Linked DNA regions of Syntrophotalea carbinolica DSM 2380. The protein of the gene in region 1 binds, or shares a complex with, the protein of each later gene. Links are inferred from orthologs where the notes say so. Each region holds a gene or a part of one and is shown in the gene's direction. Other genes may lie near its edges.

Evidence for each region.
Region 2: the proteins of PCAR_RS04425 (region 1) and PCAR_RS05685 are in contact, whole or in part, in a solved structure (PDB 8RP0), measured with the Escherichia coli proteins. The link is inferred for Syntrophotalea carbinolica DSM 2380 from one-to-one orthologs.

Annotation. Positions count from the first base shown.
Region 1 is NC_007498.2:868,594-871,631, forward strand. What follows is about bases 1-2,712. They hold PCAR_RS04425 (anthranilate synthase component II), read left to right. Parts: upstream 1-929; coding sequence 930-1,496; downstream 1,497-2,712. Other genes in these bases: trpE (anthranilate synthase component I), read left to right, coding at 1-928; trpD (anthranilate phosphoribosyltransferase), read left to right, coding at 1,519-2,577; trpC (indole-3-glycerol phosphate synthase TrpC), read left to right, coding at 2,574-2,712. Also shown: more of trpC, read left to right, coding at 2,713-3,038. UniProt on the Escherichia coli protein: Part of a heterodimeric complex that catalyzes the two-step biosynthesis of 4-amino-4-deoxychorismate (ADC), a precursor of p-aminobenzoate (PABA) and tetrahydrofolate.
Region 2 is NC_007498.2:1,147,358-1,150,590, reverse strand. What follows is about bases 252-3,158. They hold PCAR_RS05685 (anthranilate synthase component I family protein), read left to right. Parts: upstream 252-974; coding sequence 975-2,342; downstream 2,343-3,158. Other genes in these bases: PCAR_RS05680 (aminotransferase class IV), read left to right, coding at 2,339-3,158; PCAR_RS05690 (response regulator), read left to right, coding at 252-869. Also shown: PCAR_RS05695 (PocR ligand-binding domain-containing protein), read left to right, coding at 1-149; more of PCAR_RS05690, read left to right, coding at 198-251; more of PCAR_RS05680, read left to right, coding at 3,159-3,175. UniProt on the Escherichia coli protein: Part of a heterodimeric complex that catalyzes the two-step biosynthesis of 4-amino-4-deoxychorismate (ADC), a precursor of p-aminobenzoate (PABA) and tetrahydrofolate.

The DNA of each region.
Region 1 (3,038 bases):
ACAGGGTGTCCTGGCCATCGATCAACTTGTTGAGCGTCTGCGACGGCCGTTGCCGGGAGCCAAGCAAACCTCGGCTGCGAAAAATCCTATATCCTTTTCTTCCAATTACAGTCGCGAGGCATTTATGGCGGCTGTGGAGCGCTGCAAAGAATATGTCCGCGCCGGTGATATCATTCAGGTCGTTCTTTCCCAGCGATTTTCCGGGGTCCTGGGTGATTGCGAGCCGTTTGATATCTATAGGGCTCTGAGAACGCTCAATCCTTCTCCCTATATGTTCTTTTTGCGTTTTGATGACACTCTGGTTATCGGCGCTTCTCCCGAGGTACTCGTGCGTAAGGAAGGAACCATGGCTGAAGTGCGGCCCATCGCCGGTACCCGCCCGCGCGGACGCGATGCTGCCGAAGATCTTGCTTTGGAAAAAGAGCTGTTGGAGGATCCCAAGGAATTGGCCGAACACATCATGCTGGTCGATCTGGGTCGCAACGATCTGGGGCGGGTCTGCCGTACAGGTTCTGTCGAGGTCAGCGAATTGAAGGTTATTGAGCGGTATTCGCACGTTATGCATATCGTTTCCAATGTCCGAGGGCAACTTGCCGACGACCTCGATGCGTTTGATGTGCTGAGTGCGACGTTTCCGGCAGGTACGCTCAGTGGTGCGCCTAAAATCAGGGCGATGCAGATCATTGACGAGCTTGAACCCTCACGTAGGGAAATTTACGGCGGCGCCGTGGGATATTTCTCTTTTTCCGGAAATATGGATATGGCCATAGCCATTCGCACTTTGGTCGTTCATAACGGTAAGATTCATTTGCAGGCAGGGGCCGGAATCGTGGCAGACTCAGATCCGGCATCCGAATACGAGGAAACCTTGAACAAGGCACGCGGTGCCATGAAAGCCGTTGAGATGGCTTGTGAAGGGCTGGACTGACATGTTGTTGATGATCGACAATTACGATTCCTTTACTTATAACCTGGTGCAGTATTTTGCCGAATTGGGTGAAGATGTTGAAGTCTATCGCAACGATCAGATAGATATCGACGGTATCTTACAGCGTGCGCCCGAGCGGTTAGTCGTTTCTCCGGGGCCTTGCTCACCCAAGGAAGCCGGCATCTCCGTCGAGGTTATCAAGCGGTTCGCCGGTCGTTTGCCCATTCTCGGGGTATGTCTGGGCCATCAGTCCATCGGCTATGCCTTTGGCGGTAAGATTGTCCGGGCCGGGTCGCTGATGCATGGTAAGACCAGCCCCATTCATCATGATGGTCGTGAATTGTTCGCCGGACTGCCCAATCCCTTTGATGCCACCCGTTACCATTCCCTGGTGATTGAGCGTTCGACATTCCCCGATTGTCTGGAGGTTACGGCCTGGACGGACGATGGAGAAATTATGGGGCTTCGTCATCGCGAATTGCCTTTGTGGGGGGTGCAGTTTCACCCTGAGTCCATATTGACGGTGGCCGGTAAAGATCTGCTCCGCAATTTTCTTCATTTAGGCTGAGTCACGGTCAATGGGAGGATGCATGATTAGACAGGCCATTGCCCGCGTCGTGGAAGGGCAGAACCTAAAAGAATCCGACATGATTGAGGTCATGAACCAGATCATGGGGGGGGAGGCGACTCCGGCGCAAATCGGAGCTTTGATCGTAGCCTTGCGTATGAAGGGGGAAACGGTCGAGGAAATCACCGGAGCCGCTCGGGTCATGCGGGATCATGCCACGCCGGTCAGGGTTGGACGTGTTCTCGATATCGACCGAGAAGAAATCAACCTTGACCAGGAAACCATGGCAGCGGTTCTCGATACCTGTGGTACCGGTGGCAGCGGTACCAAGTCGTTCAATATCTCCACGACTGTAGCCTTCGTTGTGGCCGCTTGCGGCGTCAAGGTTGCGAAACACGGTAACCGTAGCGTGTCTTCGATGTGCGGGAGCGCCGATGTGCTTGAAGCGCTTGGCGTGCATCTCGATATCGGTGTTGATACCGTGGAACGCTGCATCGCCGAAGAGGGCATCGGTTTTCTGTTTGCGCCGGCGTTGCACGGTGCCATGCGCTATGCCATCGGGCCCCGTCGCGAGATAGGTATCCGCACCATTTTCAATATTCTCGGCCCCTTGACCAACCCTGCAGGCGCCGACCGTCAGGTGCTTGGGGTTTATCGGGAAGACCTGGTTGCTACCTTGGCGGATGTTCTTTGCCGGCTTGGTTGCCGTCGAGGGTTCGTGGTGCACGGCATGGATGGTATGGATGAGGTGACCCTTACTGCTCCGACCCGTATAGCCGATATCCGCGAGGGCAGGTATAGCCTGTCGACCATCGCCCCTGAGGATTATGGCCTGCAACGTTGCCGATTGGAGGATCTTGCCGGAGGTGATGCGCGCCACAATGCCGAATTGGTGCGAGGCATCCTTGCCGGCGAAGCGGGGCCGCGTCGCGATATTGTCTTGCTCAACAGTGCCTTCGCCTTGGTGGCGGCGGGCAAGGCGGACAGCATTGAAGACGGCATGCGTGCAGCTGCCCAGGCTATCGACGAACATGCTGCGCTGGCCAAACTCAATGCCCTGATCAGGATGACACAGCCGTGATACTCGATGATATTTTGAAAGTAAAAAAAGATGAGGTTCGATCTGCAAAGCGAGAGCGGCCTTTAGTCGATTTGAAAGCGCGGTCGTCCGATGCGGGTGCCGTACGTCCCTTCACTCAGGCTTTGAAACGTCGCTCTCAAAACGGGACGGCGGTTATTGCCGAGGTGAAAAAAGGATCGCCTTCCAAGGGGCTGATTCGCCCCGACTTTGATCCTCTGGAGATTGCCCGGTGTTACAGCCGTGCCGGTGCGGCGTGCCTTTCGGTGTTAACCGATGAACGTTTTTTCTTCGGCCGACTCGAATACCTTGGCGCTATCCGCGAGGTGGTTGATCTGCCCCTGCTTCGCAAAGAATTTATCATCGATCCTTATCAGGTCTATGAGGCACGGGTTTTTGGCGCAGATGCTGTTTTGCTGATTGCGGCGGCCTTGGAGGATGCGCTTTTAGCTGATCTGGCCGCC
Region 2 (3,233 bases), 280 kb from region 1 along the record:
CCTCCGGGAAAAAGGGCTTGGGCCTGGGGCTGAATTTCTGTAAGCTTGTCGCAGAAGCACATCAGGGCAGCATCTGGGCCGAAACGACCGACAGCGGTTTACGCATCGTGCTGGCCCTGCCTGAGGCGGAGGCTGAGTCCGCCCCCTGAAAGCCCCACATTTAATTTTATTGACTTGCCATTTGCCAGGAGACCGACATGCCCAAATCACCGCCATTCAAAGTATTCCTGGCTGACGACCATCCGCTTTTGCGCACCGGTTTGCGCATGAGTCTCAGCCGGTTTGCAGATATTGATTTCATCGGAGAAGCCAGCGACGGTTTCAAGGCGGTGGAAAAGATCAAACAGAACCCTCCCGACGTGGCCCTGATCGACGTCGACATGCCCGGCCTGTCCGGCATCGCGGCCGTTCGCATGTTGCGCAAGCAGTACCCGGACATGACCTTGCTGATCCTCTCATCCTACAGCGACAAACACTTTATCGAAGAGGCCATGCAGGCTGGCGCTGACGGCTACGTCCTAAAAAGCATCGACATCAATGAACTGGCCGATCTCATCCGCGCCTTTTCCTGCGGCGAACACCCCATGTCCCCCTATCTCATGGATCTGGCCGTGGACTGGCACGCTTCCGAGCAGGAAGAAGAGAGCCCGGCGGACAAAGACGACGAGTCGGACGCGTTTCTCACCCGCAGGGAACAACAAATCCTCTCCTGCCTTGCCCAGGGCCAGGGCAACAAAGAGATCAGCAATGCCCTGTTCATCAGCACTGAAACGGTCAAAACGCACATCAAAAACATCTTCAAAAAACTGGAAGTCAAAAGTCGGCTTGAAGCTGTCATTGCGGCCAAAGAAAAAAAACTTATCGACTGACATACCGGCCGCACGATTTTTGCCCGTGTGCCGGGCCACCTGCCGCCACCGTTGTGCCGTCAGGTTTCGCCCTGACACCCGCAACCTCAGCCCCCAAATACACTCATGATCTGCTTTCTACACAGCTTTGCACTGGACTCTTTCGATCCGCTGGCGGTCTACCAACGGCTCTATCCCACAGGCCCCGGATTTCTGGAAAGTCAGCAACCGACATCCCGCATCGGGCGCTACAGCATCGTACCGCTACGTCATCAGGAATCGTATCGCCTTGACGAAAGGGGCCTGATGCGCATCGACGGCGACATCGAAACCCGCTTGCCCGGCGACCCCTTCGACACCCTCGACGACATCCTGACCCGCCGCCGACTTTCCTCCAACACCTTTCACCTGCCTTTTGCCGGCGGTTTTTTCGGTTACCTCGGTTACGATCTGGCCGGTTACATCGAAAACCTGCCGCGCACCGCCACGCGGGACCACAACATACCGTCCCTGTGGCTGGACTGGATTGACCTGGCGGCGATATACGACCACCAAAAACGGATCGTCACCCTGGCCTCCCTTAATCCGCGAGACAATCTCAACCAATGGGAGAGATCGATCCGTCAGATATCGCACACTCCGTTGACGACCTCGGGCAAGGATAAAATCGACAATCCGCAACCGCTGATGCAACAGCAGGCATTCGAAGAAAAAGTCCGGCGCGTCAAAGCCTATATCGCCAGTGGCGACATATACCAGGCCAACCTGTCGGTGCGTTTCGAAACCCGCTGCAACCTCACCGCCACGGATCTTTATCAACGGTTGCGGCGCATCAACCCCAGTCCGTTCGCCGCCCTGCTGCGCACTCCGGATGTGGAGATCATTTCCGCGTCGCCCGAACGCCTGGTACTGCTCGAGGACGGCCTGGCCGAAACCCGGCCCATCGCCGGCACCCGTCCCCGCGGCACGACATCTCCGGAAGACCAACGACTGCACCGCGAACTACTCGACAACCCCAAGGAGCGGGCCGAACATATCATGCTGCTGGATCTGGAACGCAACGATCTCGGCAAAGTCTGTCAATCCTCCAGCGTGGAAGTCAATGAATTGATGGTGCTGGAACATTACTCCCACGTCACCCACATCGTTTCCAATGTGCGAGGACGACTGCGCGACGAAATCGGCCCCTTTGCGTTGCTGCGCGCGGTGTTTCCCGGCGGCACCATTACCGGCGTCCCCAAAAAACGCTGCATGGAAATCATCGAGGAACTCGAGCCGGTAGGGCGCGGCACCTATACCGGCAGCGTGGGCTACGTGAGCATTACCGGCAACATGGACTTCAACATTCTGATCCGCAGCTTTCAGAAATTCGGGAACAAACTGACCTATCAGGTCGGAGCCGGCATCGTCGCAGACTCCGATCCGGCTTTCGAGTGGCAGGAATGTCTGCACAAAGGCGAGGCCCTGCGTCAGGCCCTCGGTGCGACATCATGATCGTCAATCTCGACGGCCAATTCATTGCACCCGATCAGGCGACACTGCCTCTGAACGACGGCGCTGTGCTGTTCGGCGACACCCTGTTCGAAACGATCAAGGTGCGTCATGGCGCCCTGTTACGGGTCGACGCACATCTCGACCGGCTCGAGATGTCGGCCGCCCTGCTCGATTTCCCCTGCGACCGCAGCGCCATCGCAACCGCCCTGCAGGAAACAGCTAAACGTCTCCCCTGGCCTGTCGCGCGCCTGCGTCTGACCCTGAGCCGCGGTTGCGGCACCGGACTGCAGGCCCCACCGCCGGACAAGGCCCGGGTCATGGTCACCGCCAACGCCTATCATGAACCCGACCAGACCGAATACAGCAAAGGCGTCAGATGCGTTTTCGCCCCCAACAAACGCGTCAACCCCCTGTCGCACCTGCCGCAGATGAAACGCGGCAATTACGCCGATTGCCTGTATGCCGCCCGCTTCGCCCAGGCCAAAGCCGCCCGTGAAGCCCTGTTCCGCAGCGATGACGGATCCGTTCTCGAAGGCGCCACCAGCAACCTGTTCATGCTCAAAGGCAATACTCTCACCACGCCCGTAGCCGGCGAGCTGGTCCTGGCCGGCGTCATGCGACGACAGGTCATGGACACCGCGCCGGAGCTTGGACTTACCGTTCAGGAAGGCCCCATCTCCATGCAGGCTCTGCTACAGGCCGACGAAGCGTTTCTCACCAACGCCCTGATCGAGGTACTGCCCATCGGTCACATCGAAGCCACCCCTGTAAAAACCGGGGTCATCAGCACAGCCTTGCTCCAAGCCGTGCGCGATTGCGGTGCAGGCAAATAAAAAACCGGCCAAAGCGGCCGAAAAATCCTTGACCGTGGACGATGTTGTCTCTATAATT